Regions from separate parts of the Nitrogeniibacter aestuarii genome, predicted to be linked through region 3. Evidence: riboswitches for the same ligand, from Rfam matches in the RefSeq annotation. Region 3 holds a riboswitch; each other region holds the start of a gene.

Region 1 (7,734 bases), 1.2 Mb from region 3:
GATGATCCTGGTCGTCGCCGTGCCGGGCCTGATCGCCTACATCTTTGGCTGGTTCGCCTTCCGCTCGCGCATCAAGGGGGTGTACTTCTCGATCATCACCCAGGCGCTCACCTACGCGGCGATGCTGATGTTCTTCCGCAACGAGACCGGCTTCGGCGGCAACAACGGTTTTACCGACTTCAAGCGCATCCTCGGCTACGACATCACCACGTCCGAAATGCGGCTGGTGCTGTTCGGGCTGTCGGCGGCGCTGCTGATCGCCGTGCTGGTGCTGGGCCGCTACATCGTCACCTCGAAATTCGGCCGGGTGCTGGCGGCGATTCGCGATTCGGAATCCCGCGTGCGCTTCATCGGTTACGAGCCGACCCAGTACAAGCTGGCCATCTGGACGCTTTCGGCCGTGCTGTGCGCCCTGGCCGGTGCGCTGTACGTGCCGCAGGTGGGCATCATCAACCCGAGCGAGATGAGCCCGGCCAACTCCATCGAGATCGCCGTGTGGGTGGCCGTGGGCGGTCGCGGCACGCTGATCGGCGCGGTCATCGGCGCCTTCATCGTCAATCTGGCCAAGAGCTTCTTCACCGTCACCTTCCCGGACTACTGGCTGTTCTTCCTGGGCTTCCTGTTCGTGGCGGTCACCCTGTTCATGCCGCACGGCGTCGTCGGCCTGTGGAAGCAGTTCTTCCAACGCGACACGCCCCAGACCGAGGATGACCTCGGCGCCCCTGACACCACCCGCGCCGACACTGCCAAAGGAGCCACCGCATGAGCCCCGCATTGCATGACAACCAGGCCGTTTCGGGCAACGCCAGCGGCGGCCACGTGGTCCAGCCGGGCGAGCTGGATCTGTCCCACAAGGTCATCCTGTATCTGGAAGGCATCTCGGTCAGCTTCGATGGTTTCAAGGCCATCAACAACCTGAACCTGTCCATCGACGCGGGCGAGTTGCGCGCCATCATCGGCCCCAACGGTGCGGGCAAGACCACGATGATGGACATCATCACCGGTAAGACCAAGCCGGACGAGGGTAAGGCGTTTTTCGGCCAGACCATTGACCTGACCCGCATGAACGAGCCGCAGATCGCCCATGCGGGCATCGGCCGCAAATTCCAGAAGCCGACCGTGTTCGAGAACCACAGCGTGTTCGAGAACCTGGAACTGGCCATGAAGATGAACAAGGGCGTGTTCAAGAGCCTGTTCTTCCAGCTCGCCGACGACGAACGCGACCGGGTGGCCGACGTGTTGAAGCGCATTCGCCTGGCGGGCGAGGCCGACCGGCAGGCCGGCCTGCTCTCCCACGGCCAGAAGCAGTGGCTGGAGATCGGCATGCTGCTCATGCAGGAGCCCAGACTGCTGCTGCTCGACGAGCCCGTCGCCGGCATGACCGACGAGGAAACCGAACGCACCGCCGAGCTCTTCGTGAGCCTGGCCGGCAAGCATTCGCTGATGGTGGTGGAGCACGACATGGCCTTCGTCGAGGCGCTCGGCGGCAAGGTGACCGTGCTGCATGAAGGCTCGGTGCTGGCCGAAGGCGATCTGGACGAAGTGCAGAACGACCCGCGTGTGATCGAAGTGTATCTGGGCCGCTGAGCCCGCCAAGGAATGACCCCAATGCTGAAAGTCAACAACCTCAACCAGTACTACGGCGGCAGTCACATCCTGCGCAACCTGAGCTTCGACGTACCCATGGGCAAGGTCACGACCCTGCTCGGGCGTAACGGCGTGGGCAAGACCACGTTGCTCAAGACGCTGATGGGCCTGGTCCCGAGCAAGACCGGCTCGATCACCTTCGAGGTCGATGGCAAGACGCACGACATCACCAAGGCGCCCTCCTACGGCCGGGTCAAAGCCGGGATCGGTTTCGTCCCGCAAGGTCGCGAGATCTTCCCGCGCCTGACCGTGGAAGAGAACCTGCAGATGGGCCTGGCCACCTGCCCCGCCTCCGCCAAACTGCCGGATCGCATCTTCGAGATGTTCCCGGTGCTGCTCAAGATGATGCGCCGTCGCGGCGGCGATCTCTCCGGCGGCCAGCAACAGCAGCTGGCCATCGGCCGCGCCCTGGCCATGGGCCCGCGCCTGCTGATCCTGGACGAGCCCACCGAAGGCATCCAGCCCTCGATCATCAAGGACATCGAGCGCGCCATCCGCACCCTGGCCGAAACCGGCGAGATGGCGATTTTGCTGGTCGAGCAGTACTACGACTTTGCCGAATCGCTGGCGGATCACTACCTGCTCATGGAGCGCGGCGAGATCATCATGCGCGGCCGTGGTGACGAAATGCAGGCGCATGGGGTGAAAGACGCGCTGTCGGTGTGAGTGCTCGGGATCACGGCGGAGATGGTCGCTTACAAAATAAAAACGCGCTTCCAGCGCAAAGGCGCGAACACCCCTGTTGCATATTCCATGCGAATGAATATGCTTCTCGCTTTACCCTCCGCCGGAGCCTCCGATGCGCCTCGCCCTTCTCGCCGCCACCTCCCTGTTCAGCCTGTCCGCGCATGCAGTTGTCGTCACCAATGTCATCTTCGACCCCTGGCCAATCACTGAGGACATCGTCACGTTTGAGTCCGTGACAGCCCCTTCATCCGTCAATGGCCTCGACGCCATCACCGATGGCGTCAAGCCGGACCCGGGGAGCAGTTGGCAAAGCCAGACGTGGTGGACCGACAGTTCGGCCGAGATCCACTTCACGCTCCCCGGCCTTTACCAGCTCGGCAACATCGGTCTTTTTCACGACAGCAACGACGACTATGCCCTCTATGCCAGCGCCGATGGTCAAGCCTGGGATCTGTTGGCCAGCTTCCCCGCGAGTAATGCGGCCAACGATGGCATGGTGTCGGGCTACACCTTCCCACTCTTCAATGCGCCGGCCTATCGCGAACTCAGATTGACCGCTTCGGGCGGCGATGGTCAGTACGGTATTGGCGAGATCGCCGTGACTGGTGTCTCGGCGGTCCCCGAAGCCAGCAGCGTTGCAATGATGCTCACCGGCCTCGGGCTGCTCGGCGCCGTGGCCAGAAAGAAACAATACCCAAAGCAATAGCGCGGGCCTTGCGCGCGTCGGCGCGTCTGAGCATCGGCATCACGTAAAAAAAGCGCCCGAGTGGGCGCTTTTTTCTGCGTTGGCCATCCGTATTCAAATGAGCCCACCGAACAGCATCCACAGACCCATTCCCAGCATCGCCAGGTTTTCGCTCAGGGACACGGCGCCGAGCGGCACGTTGCTGTCGCCACCCACGCAGGCGCACTTGAGTTCCCGCTTCTCGATGTACACCGCCCGGTAGACCGAGTACGCCCCCTCGCCCCCGATGAAGATGGCGGTCAGAGCGACCGGGACCATCAACACGCCCATGGTCGGCCAAGCCAGCATGCCGATCGCCACTGCGGCCTCCGCAAATGGGTAGACATAGGCGTATGGCACCCAGCGGCGCGCCAACTGGTCGTAGCCGAGAAACTGGTTGGAAAACGACTCCAGATCGCGCAGTTTCAGCACTGACAGAATCAGCATCGACAAGGCCACGAACTGCACGATCCACATGATCGGGAAAAAGCCGCTTGCATGCCCGAACTGCAAGGCCATGGCGCCCAGGGCGGCAGTGGCAAACACGGCGATGACCGGGGTGTAAGTCGTACCGTCATCACGTTTCGTGGTCAGGCCGAAGCGCTCTCGAAGAGCGTCGTATCCACCCACCCGCTCGCCGCGGATGAAGGTCTGAGGTGTCGTCTTGACATCGTGCTCCGCCTTGAAGGCCTCGGTCTCGTCGCGAGATGTCAGCAGGTGGTCTTCAACCTCGAAGCCTTCGCGTTCAAGCAAGGCCTTGGATTTGAGGCCGAACGGGCACAGGTGCTCGTCGGTCGCCATTCGATAGAGGACAGCGGTGGTCATGAAAGCCTCCTTCATGCATGCGATGCCGCGCGGGCCCGTCTTGCCGTGAGCCACTGGTGGCGCCGCATTACTTGATTGGTTCACAAACATGATGACAAGAGGCGCCCTGCCTGGCTGTAGGAAAAGCCCGTCAGAGGTTGTCGGAATGCTCGGTCGATTCGGGGTGGGCACGAGCATGGCGCCCTCTATATGCGCCCGGACGCCCCTGAGAAAGTGCGGCTTCGTCCGATCCCGAGCAGGTTGGCGGATGAGCTTCCGTCTGCCAGGGCGCGGCACAAATCAATGCATCGCCCGCGTCGCGTCTCGCCGCCGATTGTGACCAGGCGTGTCGCCATCGCAGCAACATATAAGGACAATGGCATAATTCGACCCCTGTTACAGCCACCCTTCACGGAGCCGGAAAGATGCAAGTCATCAAGATCGTCAAATTCGTATTCACTCTGGTCGGCGCTCTGGTGCTGGCGCTCAGCGCGTACCTGTATCAGGACACGCGCATCTTTGTCAGTGAGGGCGAACACGGCACCGGCACGGTGATCGATCTGCTGCGGTCGGGCGAAGGCACCTATGCCCCACGGGTGAGATTCGAAACACCCGAGGAGCGCGTGGTCGAGTTCACCTCCAGCACCAGTGCCAACCCGCCTGCCTACGAGGTCGGCGAGGAGGTCGACGTCATCTACCCGGCGGATCGCCCGGTAGATGCGCGAATCAGCGGATTCATGACCCTGTGGGGAGGCGCACTCATCACCGGCATTCTCGGTGCTGTATTCTTCCTCATCGGCGGCGGCATGATCGTTTACGGCCTGCTCCGGAACAATCGCAAGGCGTGGCTGGAAAAGCACGGGGTCGCGGTGAAGGCACGTTTCTAGCAAGTCGAACGCAACATGGCGCTGGAGGCTAACGGCCGTCATCCGTTCAGGATCAGCGCCCAGTGGAAAGACCCCGCCACCCAGCGGATTCACATTTTCCTGAGCGAGAACCTGTGGTTCGATCCCAGCGAATATCTGGCCGGTCACGAGACGGTCACGGTGCTTGTCAACCGCGACGACCCGCGCAAACATCACATGGATATCTCCTTCCTGCCGAGCATGGCCTGAACGCGTTGCACACAAGACACCGCTTGCCATTCTCCAGCCAACTGGCATAATGGCGCCTCGCTTTCAGGTGCTTGGCATAAGTTCTGCCGAGTGAAACGGGAAGTCGGTGAAAGTCCGACACTGCCCCCGCAACGGTAAGCGAGTGAAAGCTTCGCGATAAGCCACTGTGCCCATGGCATGGGAAGGCGCGAAGCCCGAGCATCTGCTCCACTCGCAAGTCCGGAGACCGGCCTGACAGCATCGGTGCGACATTGCGGCGGGCAATGCGAGCAGGCGACCGGCACTCCTTTCCGGCTTCCGCCCGCCCGTATTCCATAAGCATGTCGTGATTTTGAACTGTGCGTGCGGGTGAGCACGCGGAGTACGCCATGCCGTCAATCCGCCCGGTCGCCTTTCGCGACCTGCAACGCTTTTCCCTCGTTCTCACGAACGCCTCACATCGTCGTCGCCCATCGCCTCCTGCGATCAGGCCCGTCGCGGCGTGCGCACGCCCCTGCCTTTCCCCACGGACCGGTCGCTGAACGCGCCCGGTCCGCGTCGTTTCATCCACTCAAGGACTCATCATGCACATCGAACCGGGCATGCTCGCCCACACCAAAACCGTCGTTGCATCCGTCGTGGCCGCCGGCGTTCTCGCCCTTCCCCTGCGCAACGCCTTGCTGCGCCCTGCGCTGCTGCTACGCACCCTGCTGGCAACCTGCTTCTTCACCCTCTTCATGCAGGCCTTTCATTTACCCGTGGGCGCGTCGGAGCTGCATTTCGTCGGCGCCATACCCATCTATCTCACGCTGGGGTTTGCACCCACTGCACTGGGCTTCGGGTTCGGCCTGCTGGCCCAGGGCCTGCTCTTCGAACCCGCGGATCTGGTGCATCTGGGGGTCAACACCTTGTCGCTCGTCGTGCCGCTGATGGTCGTCCATCGCCTCTTCGGCAGCGCCCTCGCCCGCCTCGACGTGCGCACCATCCTCAAGCTCGACGCTACCTACTACGCCGGGGTCACCCTGATGGTCGGCTTCTGGCTGTCCATGGCCGAGGTGGCTGTCCCGCTGGGCGCATGGGCGAGCTTCACCGCCTCGTACCTCGCCATTGTCGCCATCGAACCGCTGGTCACCTACATCACCGTCAATCTGCTGCGCCGCCATGCCGATCATCCGGCAGTGCGCATGTGCTTCGACGTGGCCCGGCGCTCATGAGCGGGACGGTCTGGTTTGTGGGGGCCGGGCCGGGCGACCCCGAGTTGATCACCGTGCGCGGACGCTCGTTGCTCGAGCGCGCTGGCGCAGTACTCTATGCCGGCTCGCTCGTTGACCGGGCGGCGACCCGCTGGACGCCCGATGGCTGCGAGATTCGCGATTCCAAAGGGATGACGCTGGACGCCATCTGCACCTGGCTTATCGACGCGGCCTCGTGCCATGAAACGGTGGTTCGTCTGCAGACCGGCGACCCCGGTCTGTACGGGGCTCTCACCGAGATAAGCCGCCCGCTCGATGCGGCCGGCGTTCCCTGGGCAGTGGTACCCGGCGTCTCCTCGGCGATGGCCTCGGCCGCCGCCGCCGGTGAAACGCTGACCCTGCCCGAAGTGACGCAAACGGTGATTCTCACCCGGGTGGCCGGGCGCACGCCCATGCCTGAGGGCGAATCCCTGGCCGAACTGGCGGCCCATCACTGTACGCTGTGCCTCTTCCTGTCCATCACCCTGCTCGATCAGATCCAGCGCGATCTGCGCACTGCCGGCTGGGCCGAAGAGGCACCGATGGTGGTCGTGCACAAGGCCAGCTGGCCGGGCCGCGAGACGGTGGTGCGCGGGACCCTTGCCGACATCGCCGAGCGCTGCCGCGCCGAGGGGATCGACCATCAGGCCATGGTCATTGCCAGCCCGGCGCTGGGGGCGCGGCACTGGCCCGACATCGCCCGCAGCAAGCTCTACGACCCCGATTTCAGCCATCGTTTCCGCCGCGCGCGGACGAGGGAGATTCAACAATGAACAACGACACCACCATCCTGCTCGTGGGCCATGGGTCGCGCAATCCCGCCGGCAATGCGCAGATCGAACACTTTGCCGAACAATGGCGTGCCCGCCAGCCGCACTGGCGCATTGTCATCTGCTTCATCGAGCACGCCGATATCCTGCTCGATGACGGGCTCGACCGGGCGGCCGACAGCGTCCAGCGCGTGATCGTTCTGCCGTTCATCCTCAATGCCGCCGGCCACGTGAAGATGGAGCTGCCCGCGGCCATCGCGCGTGCGCGCAAGCGACACCCCCATGTGCGCTTCGAGTGCGCCCGGCATCTGGGCATGGGCCCGGCGGTGCTCTCGGTGCTCAAGGCCCAACTGGCCGCCCAGATGGCACAACTCGATCATCCCGATCCCAAAACCACCGGCGTGGTCCTGCTCGGTCGGGGCTCGTCAGACGCGGGGGCCAATGGGGAGCTGGCCAAGATGGCACGCTGGATGTTCGAGGACAGCGACCATGAACTCGTGGATCTGGCCTTCACCAGCATCACCTGGCCACGGCTCGAAACCGTGGTGCAGCGTCAGGTACGGCTGGGCATGACCCAGGTGTGCGTGCTGCCGGTGTACCTGTTCACCGGCGTGCTGATGGACCGCATCCAGGCCCAGGTGGCGCGGCTTCGCCACCAGTACCCGCAACTGAGCATTGCCCTTGGCACCCACTTCGGGTTCGACGAGGGCATCTTCGCACTGGTCGATCAGCGCGTGCGTGACCTGGGCGGTGACCAGGGCTTGCTCGAATGCGAT
Region 2 (7,734 bases), 1.6 Mb from region 3:
TGTGCGACATTTACGTCAACGACGCCTTCGGCACGGCCCACCGCGCCCAGGCCACGACCCACGGCATCGCACGCTTTGCCCCGGTCGCCTGCGCCGGCATGCTGATGGGCGCCGAGATCGACGCGCTCTCCAAGGCTCTGCACGCCCCGGCACGTCCGCTGGTGGCCATTGTCGGTGGTGCCAAGGTATCGACCAAGCTGACCATCCTCAAGACGCTGGCCGACAAGGTCGATCAGTTGATCGTCGGTGGCGGCATCGCCAACACCTTCCTGCTGGCCGCCGGGCATAACATCGGTGAATCGCTGGCCGAACCCGAAATGGTCAAGGAAGCCAAAGAGGTCATGGACATCATGGCCGCCCGTGGCGCCGAAGTCCCCCTGCCCACCGACGTGGTCGTGGCCGACGAGGTGTCTGCGCTGGCCCGTGCCAACCGCGTCGCCATTGATGACGTGGCCGATCACGACCGCATTCTCGACTTTGGCCCCAAGAGTGCCGCCAAGCTCGCCGACATCATCGCTCATGCCGGCACCATCGTCTGGAACGGCCCGGTCGGCGTTTTCGAGTACAACCAGTTTGCCGGTGGCACCAAGATGATGGCCTCGGCCATTGCCCACTCCGAAGCCTTCTCAATCGCGGGCGGCGGTGACACGCTGGCCGCGATTGCCAAGTTCGACATCGCTGGCGACGTGGGTTACATCTCCACGGGTGGTGGCGCCTTCCTCGAGTTTCTCGAAGGCAAGACCCTGCCGGCCATCGAAGCACTCGAAGCGCGCTTCAACGACTGAAGCCGGTTGTGTTCGCGCACACGTGATGAAGGGCGGCCCCGAGGCCGCCCTTTTTTATACGATGTCCTGATGGCGCTGCACGACCATCCCGCAAGGGCAAAAATCGCTCAAACATGATGCGGACGCGCCGTTGAGACATTATCGATCAGTGTAGATCGCGCCTAACATAGATTCATGCCCATCCCCGTCAGTGCTCTGATCGCTTCCCCGCGACGCCTGCTTGCGGCAATCCTCCTGTTCGTGGCACTGGACCTTTCCGTCCTCGTCACCAACCTGTGGATCGCCCATCAGGTGGCTGAGGATGCTGTGGCCATCAACATGGCCGGGCGCCAGCGCATGCTCTCCCAGCGCATGACCAAATCACTCTTGCTGGCCGCAAACTCCAGCGCCCCCGAGCATGCCGACCTCGCCGCCGAAGAGTTCATTTCGGCTTACTCCCTGTTCAATCAGACACTTGAAGCCTTCGCTCACGGTGGCCAGACACTTGGCGGCGACGGCAAGACGGTGCAATTGCATGCCGTCGACGGCGCCGCCAGCGAGTACATCGCCGAAGCCCGCCGCCTGCTCAAGCCGCTCACCGTGCAATTGGTGGATCACGCGAAGACGGACGCTGTGTGGGCACCAGCCGCCACCTACATGGTCAGCACCAACGTTGAAATCCTCCAGCTGATGAACCGGCTGACCTCCCGCCTGGAGCACGATTCCGTCCAACGGACCGAGCAGCTTCGCGTCATCCAGACGCTCGCGTTCCTGCTCGCACTGGGTAATTTCATCGCCATCGTCATCGGCCTGACCCGCCGCCACAAAGAGATGGAGAACGAAAAAGAGCATTGGCAGCAACTCGCTCGCCACGACGCGCTCACTGGCCTGACCAACCGCAAGGGGTTTTTCGAAGCCGCGGAACGGGTCCTCAGCCGCGCTCAGCGCGAATCGGAGTGCGGCGCCCTGTTCCTGCTCGACCTCGACGGCTTCAAACCCATCAATGACACCCTCGGCCACCCGATCGGCGATCATGTACTGAAGAACTTCGGTGATCGCCTTCAGAGCATCGCCCGCCAATCGGATGTGACAGCACGGCTCGGAGGCGACGAGTTCGTTCTGCTGTGCCCCGGCCTTCAGGGCGCATCGACCATCGACAGCGTGTGCGAGCGCATTGTTGACGCGGTGCGCAGCGTCGGCCCCATGTCGGTGAATGGAAAGTCGCTGGGCGTGAGCATCGGCGTCGCACATTACACGCCCGACAGTTACGACATCAACGCCCTGATTGCCGCAGCAGATCGAGCCATGTATGAAGCCAAGCGCAGTGGCAGCAACCTGTGGCGCACGCAGGTGACGAATTCCGCAATACCCAAGGACGCTCAGTCGCAATGACGCTCGGCGTGCGCATCACTGACACATCATCGCGCTAGAATGCGAGCAGCCAGAGAAATCACAATAAATCGAGAGGAGTCCTGATGGCTCGCCACACCAAGATCGTTGCCACCCTCGGCCCGAGTTCGTCTGAACTGCCCGTCCTTGAACGGATGGTTCATGCCGGCGTCGATGTGGTCCGCATGAATTTTTCCCACGGCACGGCCGAAGACCACATCGCACGCGCCGAAGCCATTCGCGAGGCCAGCGCACGCGCCGGTCGCCCGGTCGGCATTCTGGCCGACCTGCAAGGGCCCAAGATCCGCGTCGGCAAATTTGCCGAGGGCAAGATCACCCTCAAGGAAGGCGCAGATTTCGTCCTCGACGCCAGTTGCAAGGAAGGCAACAACCAGACCGTCGGTCTGGACTACCCCGACCTGCCGAACGATGTGGGCCCCGGTGACATCCTGCTGCTCGACGACGGGCGCATCAAGCTGCGTGTCGAAAAGGTGCTGGGCTCGGCCATCCATTGCCGGGTCAAGGTGGGCGGTCTGCTGTCCAACAACAAGGGGATCAACCGCCAGGGCGGTGGTCTGTCGGCGCCGGCACTCACGGCCAAGGACATGGACGACATCCGCACCGCGGCCAAGATCGGTGTGGACTTTGTCGCTGTCTCGTTCCCCAAGAGTGCGGCGGACATGTACATGGCACGTCAGCTACTGCGTGCCGCCGGCGGGAAAGCCCTGCTGATCGCGAAGATCGAGCGCGTCGAAGCCTGCGCCAACCTCGACGAGATTCTTGACGCCTCTGACGGCATCATGGTGGCGCGTGGCGATCTGGCCGTCGAAGTCGGCGATGCGGCCGTGCCCGCCTTGCAGAAAAAAATGCTGCGCGCCGCACGCGACCGGAACAAGCTGACCATCACCGCCACCCAGATGATGGAATCGATGATCACCAGCCCGGTGCCCACGCGCGCCGAAGTCTCCGACGTCGCCAACGCCGTGCTCGACGGCACCGACGCGGTCATGCTCTCCGCCGAAACCGCCGCCGGCAACTACCCGGTCGAGACCATCGAGGCCATGTCGCGGGTGTGCCTCGAGGCTGAGAAATCCAACGAAGTGACGCTTGAGCGCGACTTCCTCGCCCGCACCTTCACGCGCATCGACCAGTCAATTGCCATGGCGGCCATCTGGACGGCGTACCACCTCAAGGTCAAGGCCATTGCATCGCTCACCCAGACCGGCTCCACCGCGCTGTGGATGAGCCGGCTCAATTCCGGCGTGCCCATCTACGCGCTCACCCCGGAGAAAGCGGCCCGCAACCAGATGACGCTGTACCGGGAGGTCTATCCGCTGCTCATGTCGCAGACCCATCAGGATCGCGACGTGCTGCTCTGGGAGGCCGAGCAGATCCTGCTCGACCAGGGGGCGGTGGAGTATGGCGACCTGATCGTGCTGACCATTGGCGAACCCATCGGCTCGAGCGGCGGCACCAACACGCTCAAGATCGTGCGCGTGGGCGACCACCCGGCACCGGGCGTCGCTGACTGAACGCATACCACCCGAGGGCTGCAGTTTTGCTAGACTGCGCCCCGAATCGTTAATCGACCTTCCGGTGCCCGCCATGGCGGGAGAATCGGGAATGCGGTGCAGGGCTGAGCCCGATTCCGCAACGTGCCCAACGCTGTGAGGGGGACGCCGGCGACCACGATGCCACCGCAAGGGAAGGCGTCGCCGGTGGATGAACCCGAGTCAGAAGACCGGCCGGAAGGCACCTGAAACAGCAAGGCCCGGCTGTTTCCCACACGCTTGATCAAGGGGAATCATGCAAGCGTCCAGCCCTCGCGCGCCCGCACTCGATGCGACCGAACGCGCCATCATCTATCGCAACATGCTGTCGCGTCGCGACGTGCGCAGCCAGTTCGTCCCCGACCCGGTGGACGACGCCCTGCTCGCCCGCATTCTCACCGCAGCGCATTTTGCGCCCTCGGTGGGCTTCATGCAGCCCTGGAGCTTTGTGCTGGTCAGACGCGACGCCATCAAGCAGCAGGTGCATGACGCTTTCCTGACGGCAAATCACGAAGCTGCCGATATGTTCGAAGGCGCTCAGCGCGAGGCCTACAAAACGCTGCGGCTCGAAGGCATTCTCGAGGCGCCGGTCAATCTGTGCATCACCTGCGATCGTGATCGTGCCGGGCCGGTCGTTCTCGGCCGCACCCATCAAAAAGCCATGGACCTCTACAGCACCGTGTGTGCCGTGCAGAACCTGTGGCTGGCCGCCCGCGCCGAGGGATTGGGGGTGGGCTGGGTGAGCATCTTTCACAAGGCCGCCATTCGCGACATCCTCAAGCTGCCCGAGCGCATCATGCCGGTCGCCTATCTGTGCATCGGCCATGTGAGCCACTTTCTCGACCAGCCCGAACTGGAGAAAGCCGGCTGGCGACAGCGACTGCCCCTGGAGGATCTCATCCACTTCGACCAGTGGGGGGGTGAGGACAGCGACGACGCCTTGCGCGCCGAGGTGCGGGCTGCGCAGGCGCTGGCAACAAATGGTTGCCCTCCATTGTGATGCGTCGCACCACAACTTTCATGCAAGCGCGTTAAAATCCCAAGATTGCATTGCGGCACTGCGACCGCAACCCCAACGAACAACCCAACAGATCATCTGGAGAGACTGTCATGCCGCTCGTATCCATGCGCCAGCTGCTCGACCATGCTGCCGAAAACAGCTATGGCCTGCCCGCCTTCAACGTGAATAACCTGGAGCAGGTTCAGGCCATCATGGAAGCGGCCGCCGAAACCGACAGCCCGGTGATCATGCAGGCCTCTGCCGGTGCGCGCAAATACGCCGGCGAAGCCTTCCTGCGTCATCTGATCGATGCAGCGGTCGAGTCCTACCCCAATATTCCGGTGGTAATGCACCAGGACCACGGCCAGTCGCCTGCGGTGTGCATGGCCGCCATGCGCTCCGGCTTCTCCTCGGTGATGATGGACGGCTCGCTCATGGAAGACGGCAAGACACCATCCTCCTACGAATACAACGTCGATGTGAGCCGCAAGGTTGTCGAGATGGCCCACAGCATTGGCGTGACGGTCGAAGCCGAACTGGGCTGCCTGGGCTCGCTCGAAACCGGCATGGCTGGCGAAGAAGACGGTATCGGTGCCGAAGGCGTACTCGATCACAGCGCCCTGCTCACCGACCCGGATCAGGCCGCCGACTTCGTCAAGCAGACCGACTGCGACGCCCTGGCCATCGCCATCGGCACCAGCCACGGCGCCTACAAGTTCACCCGCAAGCCCACGGGCGACATCCTCGCCATCGAGCGCATCAAGGCCATTCACGAGCGCATCCCCAACACCCACCTGGTGATGCACGGCTCCTCCAGCGTGCCCCAGGATCTGCTCGAAATCATCCGCCAATACGGTGGCGACATGAAGGAAACCTACGGCGTGCCGGTCGAGGAAATCGTCCAGGGCATCAAGTACGGCGTGCGCAAGATCAACATCGACACGGATATCCGCCTGGCCATGACCGGCGCCGTGCGCAAGTTCTTCGCCGAGAACCCCTCCAAGTTCGACCCGCGCGAATTCAACAAGCCGGCCCGTGAAGCGGCCAAGCGGGTGTGTATCGACCGCTACGAAGCCTTTGGTTGCGCCGGCATGGCCAGCAAGATCAAGCCGGTGTCGCTCGAGAAGATCGCCGCCCGTTACAAGGCCGGCGAACTCAAACAGGTCGTGCGCTGACACAGCGCCTGATGAGACATCACAACGGCATCTCTCGGGATGCCGTTTTTCATGGAGTGCCTCATGACGCACTGCTTCACCTACGGCTCGCTGATGTGCGAGGACATCTTCACCGCGGTCACCGGCCTGACGCTCAGCCCCCTGCCCGCTCAACTGGCCGGCTATACGCGTCATCCGGTCATCGGCACCGACTACCCGGGCATCCAGCCGGCCGAAGGCAAATCCGTGCCGGGCATGCTGTATCTGGATGTCCCTCATGACGGTCTGGCTCGGCTTGATCATTTCGAAGGTGACGAGTATCTGCGCGAACGCGTTCAGGTCAGGTTGAGCGACGGTCGCATCGAAAGCGCCTGGGTTTACGTCTTTCATCCCGACCAGCGCGAGCGTCTGGCAGCAGGCGACTGGGATTTCGAGCATTTCCTCGCCGAAGGCAAGGCCCGGTTCCTGCAGCGGCACCCGCCCGCACCGCTGTAACCCCGGTCGTCACCGTCTGTTCGACGCCTCGACAGCCTGTTACATTAGGTGCCCCGCCCCGACTGACCTTTGCCATGTCGCTGTTCGAAGAACATCCGCTCCGTCAGGCGCTCAACGACGAAGTCCACGCGCGCCCTTCCGTACCGCTCTACGGCCCCACACGTATCAGCTATCTGGCGTTCGTGCACGTCAATGGCAGCAGTGATGCGGAACATCACCATCTGGAGCAACTGGCGCAGCAGCTGGGCATTGCACTGCCCCCCACCGGCAAGGGGCACGTGATCATCGACGCTGGCGATTTCCGTCTCAAGTGGGAGCGCCACAACGAGTTCTCCAGCTACACCTTCTACCGGGATGTGGCCCCCGCCGAATCCGAGGACACCACGGCGCTGCTGACAGTACCTGCGGCGTGGCGCAAGGCGATTCCGGGGCAGGTGCTGGTCGCCACGCACCTGCACGTCCTCGATGCAAAGACCCACCCGCCCGAGGCCCGGGTCGCCGAGCTCAAGGACCCGTCGCAGATGTGTGTGGTCTCGCGTTTCGCCGGCAACGCCGGCTGGATGTTCTCCGACTTCAAGATCCACGACGGTTTTTCACGCATAACCGTCATCGACGAGAACCTGGAACGCCGCCAGGCTGGTCGGAATGTGCAACGCCTGCTCGAAATCGAAACCTACCGTTCCATGGCCTTGCTGGCCTTTCCGGTCGCCAAGGCCATCAGCCCGCTGCTGACCGAGGCCGAGAATGAACTGGCCGATCTCATGGACGCCATGGGCCGGGCCGAGACCCACGAGGACGAACGCGACATCCTCACCCGCCTGACGCGCCTGTCCGCCACGGTGGAACAATCGGTGGCGCGGACCACCTTCCGCTTCGGCGCGGCCGCGGCCTACCACGGCCTGGTCAAGCAACGCACCGCCGAGCTGCGCGAAGTGCGCGTGCCCGGCTTTCCGAACATTGCCGATTTCATCGAACGACGCCTGGCCCCTGCGCTCAACACCTGCGCCGCCATCGCGCGCCGACAGGAAGACCTCTCCGCCCGCATTGCCCGTAACAGCCAGCTGCTGCGAACCCGGGTGGATATCGAGCTGCAGCAGCAGAACCAGGGCGTGCTGACCCAGATGAACAAGCGCGCCAAGCTCCAGCTACGCCTGCAGGAAACAGTCGAAGGCCTGTCCGTCGTCGCCATCACCTATTACGCGTCCCAACTGGTCAATTACCTCTCCAAGGGCGCAAAACCTCTCATCAAGCCATTGACCCCCGACGTCATCACGGCCATCTCGATTCCGGTGATCGCGCTGATGGTTGCGCTGGGGCTGAGGCGAATGAAAAAGAAAATTGCCGCCGCTGAGGCGCACGAATAACACTTGGGGGCGTGATTC
Region 3 (7,734 bases):
GTCCAAAGAGGTGAGCTTTGCCGATGGCTATCCCTTGCTGCTGGCCAACGAGGCATCGCTCGAGGCTGTTCAGGCCGAATGCCCGGCGCCGCTGGTCATGGAACAGTTCCGCCCGAACATCGTCATCCGCGGTGCTGAAGCCTGGGCTGAAGATGCCTGGTCTGCCATCCGTATCGGCGCGCTGGAGTTCGACATCCATTCGCCCTGCGAGCGCTGCATCTTCACGACGCTCACGCCGCGCACCGAGCACTTTCACCCGATGCAGCAACCGCTGCGCACGCTCATCCGGATGCACAGCAATGAGCACAAGGCCCCGCTGTTCGGACAGAACATCATTGCCAGAGGCACCGGCGTGATCGAAGTCGGCACCCGGGTCGAGATCCTCGGTGCATGACGCGCGGTCATGATTGTCCCTGACTTCTGGGCGCAGGCCAGCGCCCGACACCGCGACCGCAAACGCCAGATCACGGTCCGGCGCTTCGGATGGTCAAACGAAAGTGAAGCCGACGCCAGGGCGATGGCGCAGCAACGCGCCGACGAGGCGCTCGCCCAGATCCTTCAGGGCAAGTCGCTTCAGCGTCGGGAGCCGGTCCGCGCCTATAACGGCGCCGATGGCGTACCCATTCGCGAAGAGGTGCTCGCCCGGCATGGCGAACAGGTCATCACCCGCAACAGCTATGGGGCCCACTGCCTCAACTCGCCCGATACCCTGTTCGCCGACATCGACTTCGACCCTCCTCGCAGCCGGGCATGCAATCTGATCGCCCTCGCCCTGCTGATGTCGGCTGCCTTCGTGGCCAGCCAGACGATCGGCTCGAACAGCTGGCCGCTGTGGATCGTGGCCGCGATTGCGTTTGTCCCGCTGGGCCGGGCCATGGCCCGGGTCGTGAATCGATATCGCGGCGGACATGAAACCATCGCGGTCGCGCGCATGCGCAGCTTCATCGCCCGGCATCCGGACTGGGGGCTGCGCTATTACCGCACGCCAGCGGGCATGCGCGTCGTTGCGACCCACAGCACCTTTTCCCCGCGAGATGACGTGGTCGCCAAGTTTTTCGCCGCCATCGGCACGGATCCGCGCTACGCGCGCATGTGCGCCCATCAGCACTGCTTTCGCGCACGACTGACGGGAAAACCATGGCGGATGGGCATTGATCGCCACGTGCGCCCGCGCCCGGGTGTCTGGCCCGTGAGCGACGAAAAGCGCCCGGTGCGCGACGCCTGGATTCGCGAATACGAAGCAAAGGCGGGCGGGTTTGCCGCCTGCCGATTCGAGGGCAGTCTGGGCACGACCCGGGTTCATCCGGATGTCCGCGTGACGCTTGAACTGCATGACCGGCTGGCGGGCGCGAAACGAAAAGGCGCCCCTCTGGCCTGATGCGATCAAGCCGCCCCGCCGTGCGGAAAATGACAAACAGTAGCCGCCCGGGTCGCTTAAACTAGGGCCTTTCCGTTCTCGTTGGAGCGCATCCGGTGCATATCCTGATCGGCTTTTTGCTGCTGGCAATCATCGCCTATCTCCTGTTCCGTCAGTCGAGCGCCCAGCGCGCTTCACTGCCCGAGCCGCAGGCCCTGTCGGGCCAGAGTGTTCGCCCGTTTGCCTACATGGCCAATGGCGTGCTGTTTCTGCGACGCAACGGCCAGAAGATCGAGGAACTGGACAGCCCGTATATTCGCGAATCCATCGCCCGACGCGACCGGGCCCGTCAGCGTCACAGCTGGAAAGAAGGCACCAGCTTCAACATCCAGGCCGGTGGCGGTCGCCGCAGTTTCGAATCCATCGATCGGCCGCTGGTCGCCACCGCAGCCGCATACGCGCCCAATGGCGATCTCTACTATTTCCTGCGCGATGAAACGATCGGCGGTCTGTTCCGGCGTGAGGCGGAATCCGACAAGGAACTGCGCATCATGCTGCGCCAGGGCCTTCATCTGACCCACCTGTGCGCCTCGCCCGACGGCAGCCGACTGGCCGCCTCGGTTCAGGAAGACGGCGGGGTCTCGAGCATTGCGCTGTTCGACAACGAGGGCAACAACTTCCGCATCGTCACCGGCGGCGACACCGTCGATGTGGCTCCGGCGTGGATTCCCGACGCCCCGGCCCGGCTGCTGTTCCAGTCGGCAGGCCTCGCACGCGACGAGAACGGCTACCTGCTCGCCCAGAGCCACAACAGTATCCAGATCCTCGACATGGACACCGGCACCATCGAGCCGATTCTCGACAACGACGCCTTCGACTATCTCAAGCCACGGGTCGACGCCGAGGGCAATCTGCTGTTCATCCGCCGCCCCTACGAGATCCCGCGCTACAAGGCCGAGAACGCCATCACCGATGTGCTGTTCTTCCCCTTCCGCCTGCTGCGCGCGCTGTTTCACTACCTCAACTTCTTTTCGCTCATGTATTCGCGCAAGCCGCTCACCAGCGCAGACAACCCGAGCGTGAAGGCCGACATCAAGGACATCCTGCTTCAGGGCAAGCGCATCGATGCCGAAAAGGCGCTGCGCAACGAGCGCCCGGTGCACGGCATTCCCTCGCTGGTACCGTCGAGCTGGGAGCTGGTGCGACGCAGCCGGAATGGCGACGAAACCGTGCTCGCCACCAACGTGGCCAGCTACGACCTGGGCGCGGACGGCGTCATCGTTTATTCCAACGGTCGCGGGGTGTTCGTGATCGAGCCCGATGGCAAGGCCGCTCTGGCGATGAAGGGCGATCTGGTGGCGGAAGTGGCGGCCGGATAAGTCCGCTCAATGCTGTCTCGACTCAGATCGCTGTTTCGCCCTGAACCCGCGTCGCCCGCCGGCAAGGTGCGCGTGCTTGAGGAAAATCCTCCGCACGCAATCGGTCATTCGTACCACTCCAGTCTCGACTTTCTGGATGTACTTCAATGCCACGAGGGACTCCCGGCGCCTGACTGGCGTCGCGTCATGGCATGGCTCGATTCGGGCGAAGCACACGGCTCGATCGCTGAACGATGGCCAGAGATCCAGCGCGCCTGGGCGCTTCACTTGCGTCAAGCCCTGGGGCCGGCATACGAGATCAGCGAGCTCGGCAGCACGCTGCTCGTGAGCACGCTGCCGGCCAGACAACGCGACATGCTGCTGACATTCGTCGAAAAATCCCAGCAGCGGATTTCGCGATTGCTGCATGGCATTGCCAGGCGGGCAAACGGTGCCCTGACCCTCGTTTTTGTCTTTGAGGACCAGGAAACCTATTACCGCTATGTCTCCCGGTATTACCCTGACTGCGGCGAGTTTGCACTGAGTGGCGGCATGCACATCAACGATGGGTGCAGCCATTTCGTCACGGCTCGTGCCGACCTGACCTTGATCGAGCCCGTCATCGTTCATGAGCTGACCCATGCGCAAGTGACGCATCTTCCCATTCCGGCCTGGCTCAACGAAGGGCTGGCGGTGAATTCTGAAAGACGCCTCACACCGACACCCGCCGAATTCACGCCCGCAGAATTTCACGCGATGCATGCAGCGTACTGGTCACCTGAGACGATTCAGGATTTCTGGTCCGGCCAGGCGTTTCACGCTTCGGGAGAAGAGAACCGGCTCGCCTACGACCTGGGACAACTCCTGACGGCACAACTCTCGCAAGACTGGGACGCCTTCGCCGCCTTTGCGAACGAAGCGACGATGGCAGACAGTGGGCACGCCGCTGCGTTGGCGCATTTCGATCTTGATCTCGGAGAAGCGGTCCGGCTGATGTTCGACGCCCGACCCGATGAGGGCTGGTCACCCAGACCCGCTTCGTGGGGACAGCCCTCAAACGCTTGAGCTGACTCAAGCCCCCCGGGCAATCGCCAGCACGGCCCCCCGCGCCCGCTCAAACGCACCCAGGTCGTTCGACACCTTGGTCATGAGCATGGCGCCCTGCATGAGCGCCAGAATGTTCTCGGCACGACGTGCGTTGTCGCCCTCCGGGATTTCCCCCTGCGCGACCGCCCGATCGAGCGTCTGTTCAAGATAAGCCCGCTGCTCGGCAAAGATGGCGTCGAGCGTGGTGCGGATGTGTTCGTCCTGCCGCGCCATCTCCTGCCCCAGGTTGCCGAAGGGGCAGCCCAGCACGCCGCCCTTGGCGTCGGCCACCTCTCGCTGGAAGCCGATCATGCCGTCAACAAAGGCCTCCAGTTGCACCAGGCCGCTGCCTTCCTGGCCGAATACGCCGTCAAATAAACGCGCTCGCGCCATGGCCCAGAATGACTCGATGGCAGCCACGGCCAGATCCGTCTTCGACTTGAAGTAGTAGTAGAAGCTGCCCTTGCGGGCATCGGCACGCTGACACACTTCGTCCACGCCCGTGGCCTGGAAGCTGCGCTCCCAGATCAGGTCAGAGGCGGTGTGGACCAGTCGGTCCCGGGTATCCAGTGTTTGCGCGGCGCTCATGGCTTTTCCGGTGGGGTTTTCATGGGTGTAAGCCTATTGCCAGTTGACCGGTCTGTCAATTGAAGCTAGCTTGTTGACTGACCGGTCAAATACAAGCTTCTTCCCGAGCTTCTTTTTCCCCCTATGCAACCTACTGGAGCACCCCATGAGCCTTTTCACTCAACACACCGAAGCCACCGCCCCCGCCGAATCCGCTGCCATTCTTGCGCAGGTGAAAGCCCGCTACGGCTTCATCCCCAATCTGGCGGCCTACCTGGCCGAATCGCCTGCTGCACTCGGTGCCGTGCTGAGCCTGGCCGGCGCGGTCGACAAGAGCAGCCTCACCCCGCAGGAGCAGCAGATCGTCCAGCTCACCATCAGCGTTCTCAATGGATGCGGCTACTGCAAGACCGCACATACCGGCATGGGCAAGATGGCCGGCGTCGATGAAGCCACCATCAATGCCATCGTCGGCCTCACGCCGCTGCCCGATGCACGCCTGAACGCCCTGCGCGACTTCGTCCAGAAAGTGGTCGAGGAGCGCGGCTGGGTCAGTGAGGCCGAGGTCCGCACCTTCATGGCCGCCGGTTACACCCGCGCCCATGTCTTCGATGTCGTCCTGGCCGTCGCCAACAAGGTGCTGACCAACTACACGAACCACATCGTCGGCACGCTGGTGAACGAAGAATTCGTTGCCATGGCCGAGGGCCGGATCGCCGCCTGATTCCCGATTGTCACCGCCGTTGCCGGCGCTCACTGCCTACGGGCGCCGGCCTTTTTCTGCTGCAGGAGCCCCTCATGAGCCTCAACACCACATCACGCCCGCGCGTGTTTTCCATCCCGGCGGCGCAGCCCGTCCCCTGCCCCGAATGTGGCGCCACGACCCTGGAAGTGGCGCGCGGGCGCTTCGGCCCGATCCGTCAATGTTCAAGCCCCTTCTGTGCCTACTGGTGGTCGCCGCCTCCCGACGCCCCCCAGAGCGCCAAAACCGATCGCTAACCCCCACTCGTCCACACCGGAGGTCATCCACATGCCCTACGTCAACATCAAGATCACCCGCGACGGCGCCACGCCAGAACAGAAAGCCGAACTGATCGACGGCGTCACCCAGCTGCTCCAGCGCGTTCTGGACAAGAACCCCGCGACCACCATGGTGGTCATCGACGAGGTGGACCCCGACAACTGGGGCATCGGCGGCGAATCCATCTCCATGCGCCGCGCGAACACGCGTTGACACCCACGCGCACAAACACACGCTCATGAGCCCGACGTTGACTCCCCATGCCAGCTTGATAAGCTAGCCGGCGTTTTCAGGTGCTTGCGCGTGTCGGCCATGTGCGAGTGAAACGGGAAACGGGTGCGCTCATCGAGCAATGCCCGTACTGCCCCCGCAACGGTAGGCAGATTCAGCCCCTTCCGCCCGGCCTCCCCGGCCCGGCAGCCACTGCGTTCAAACGTGGGAAGGCGAAGGTGGCGGTCGAACCGGTGTTTCACCGGCTATTCGACGATCTGTGAGTCCGGAGACCGGCCTGAGACCCAGGAGAAAGTCATCCAGGCGGGGCGCCGTGGACACGATCGTGCCATCCCCTTTCCCGGCGGCTTTCATCGAAAACCCAATGATGTCCGGGCGGGTGCGCGCGGGCGGGATGGTCTCTCATGTCTTCGATGTTGCGCTCGTGTGGCGTCCTCTGGCAGTGCCTGTGTCTGGCGCTGTGTCTGCTTTCCTTGGCGCCACGGGCCCACGCGGACGATCTTGGCGTACTGGCCATCGTCTCAGACCGCTCGGCCGCCACGGTGGTCGCCGGCGCACACCAGTTGCTCGACGCGCGCCCCGCCCAAGGCGTTCAGGTGCGCTCGCTCTCGCAACTGGCCCGCATGGACGACGCACAGCTTCAGGCGCTTGTCGCCAGGCACGATGCCGTGCTGATGCTGGCGGTGTTTGGCGAGTCCGTCGAACGACTGCTCGCGCTCAAGTACCGGAAGGACCAGTTGCGCTTCGTGTTGCACAGCGACCGTCGCCTGCTCCCCTTGCAGCACGACCGCTACGGCAACATCTTTGCAAGCGGGCTACCGGCACAGGTTGTCGACGAAAAGATGGCGCTGTTCTCGCCAGAAGCACTCGCCGCCGCCAGGACGCAGTACCCGCAGTACGCGCACTGGCTGCAGGCCCGGGCCTACTGGATCAACCGATCTGCCGACAATGCGGCCAGCTTGCTCAACATGATCTCCAGCGGCGGCGAGCGACAGGCACCGGTGAGACCGGTGCCGCCGGTGCGCTATGCACTCCACGGCGATCACGGCCCGCGCTGGCTGAGCGCGCCTGAACTGCTCGGGCAGGCCGACCCGGCACGCCCCACCCTGTGGCTGCTCGATCACGACACCGGCGATCTGTCCGGCGAATGGGCGCTGCACGAGCGCCTGTGCGACGGCCGGCCGTGGCAATGCATTTCGGTGCTGGCGGCCTGGGGCGAACCGAGCCTGGAGGCCATTCACACCATGACGCGCTTCAGGGCGACGGCAAAAAGCGCGATGGCTGTCGTCGCCGTGCAGGATTTCGTGATCGGTGGCGGCGAGCATCGCGAAGACGTCACCGCCTTGCTGACGCAACTGGACGTGCCCGTGCTCAAGGCCCTGCGCCAACGCGAACTCACCGAGGCCGAATGGCGTCTGTCGAACGAAGGCGTGCCCGCCGAAAAGGTGCACTACCGCCTGGCCATGCCCGAGTTGCAGGGCATCAGCCAGCCACAGGTGCTGGCGGTCTCCGAACCCGAGCGGCTCGATGAGCGCACGGGTGCGAGCGTGGCGATGAGTCATGTGATCGATGGCGAAGTCGAACGCCAGGCCCGCCGACTCGAACGCTGGATGATACTGCAGACCCGCCCCAACGCCGACAAGCGGGTGGCCATCGTCTATTACAACCACCCACCGGGCCGCCACAACATCGGCGCCGACAACCTGAACGTACCCGAAAGCCTGCTGGACATGCTGCGCGCGCTCAAGGCCGCGGGCTACACCACGGGCACGTTGCCGGCCGACGGCAAGGCGCTGCTCGACCGGCTGCAGGCCCAGGGTGTCAACCTGCCGGAAGACGCCGATGCCCTGGCCGGGATGGCCCCGCATGTGGCCTCGCTCGACACGCCCACCTACCGCCGCTGGTTCGAGACCCTGCCCGCCCATGTCAAGGCCGAGATGACCGAGGGCCCGGTGGCCGCGCTTCGCGCCCTGATGCACGCACAGGCCGTCGAGATCACGGCCATCGACAGCGCCCATGAACGCGCCCCGCGGATCGACCTCCTGCGCCAGCGCATGCACAGCACCATCGCCGATCTGCATCACGCGATCGACGGCGCCCGGCACAAGGGCCGG

What was found. A riboswitch is a leader RNA that binds a small molecule or an ion and turns the genes downstream of it on or off. The one in region 3 is predicted to bind cobalamin.
Region 1: another riboswitch for cobalamin. It lies ahead of J0W34_RS08260 (energy-coupling factor ABC transporter permease); the one in region 3 lies ahead of J0W34_RS13915 (cobaltochelatase subunit CobN).
Region 2: another riboswitch for cobalamin. It lies ahead of bluB (5,6-dimethylbenzimidazole synthase); the one in region 3 lies ahead of J0W34_RS13915 (cobaltochelatase subunit CobN).

Annotation. Positions count from the first base shown of each region.
Region 1 is NZ_CP071321.1:1,774,016-1,781,749, reverse strand. It holds gene urtC (urea ABC transporter permease subunit UrtC) at 1-766, shown strand, start outside; gene urtD (urea ABC transporter ATP-binding protein UrtD) at 763-1,587, shown strand; gene urtE (urea ABC transporter ATP-binding subunit UrtE) at 1,609-2,313, shown strand; gene J0W34_RS08280 (PEP-CTERM sorting domain-containing protein) at 2,447-3,040, shown strand; gene J0W34_RS08275 (MauE/DoxX family redox-associated membrane protein) at 3,134-3,883, opposite strand; gene J0W34_RS08270 (DUF3592 domain-containing protein) at 4,288-4,749, shown strand; gene J0W34_RS08265 (hypothetical protein) at 4,765-4,977, shown strand; cobalamin riboswitch at 5,026-5,226, shown strand; gene J0W34_RS08260 (energy-coupling factor ABC transporter permease) at 5,541-6,170, shown strand; gene cobM (precorrin-4 C(11)-methyltransferase) at 6,167-6,961, shown strand; gene J0W34_RS08250 (sirohydrochlorin chelatase) at 6,958-7,734, shown strand, end outside.
Region 2 is NZ_CP071321.1:1,375,150-1,382,883, reverse strand. It holds gene J0W34_RS06345 (phosphoglycerate kinase) at 1-785, shown strand, start outside; gene J0W34_RS06340 (diguanylate cyclase domain-containing protein) at 960-2,156, shown strand; gene pyk (pyruvate kinase) at 2,240-3,685, shown strand; cobalamin riboswitch at 3,731-3,917, shown strand; gene bluB (5,6-dimethylbenzimidazole synthase) at 3,960-4,703, shown strand; gene fba (class II fructose-bisphosphate aldolase) at 4,814-5,878, shown strand; gene J0W34_RS06320 (gamma-glutamylcyclotransferase family protein) at 5,942-6,352, shown strand; gene J0W34_RS06315 (DUF3422 family protein) at 6,427-7,716, shown strand.
Region 3 is NZ_CP071321.1:2,984,670-2,992,403, forward strand. It holds gene J0W34_RS13875 (MOSC domain-containing protein) at 1-394, shown strand, start outside; gene J0W34_RS13880 (hypothetical protein) at 404-1,378, shown strand; gene J0W34_RS13885 (TolB-like translocation protein) at 1,474-2,736, shown strand; gene J0W34_RS13890 (hypothetical protein) at 2,746-3,780, shown strand; gene J0W34_RS13895 (TetR/AcrR family transcriptional regulator) at 3,787-4,389, opposite strand; gene J0W34_RS13900 (carboxymuconolactone decarboxylase family protein) at 4,535-5,092, shown strand; gene J0W34_RS13905 (hypothetical protein) at 5,167-5,367, shown strand; gene J0W34_RS13910 (tautomerase family protein) at 5,399-5,602, shown strand; cobalamin riboswitch at 5,664-5,915, shown strand; gene J0W34_RS13915 (cobaltochelatase subunit CobN) at 6,025-7,734, shown strand, end outside.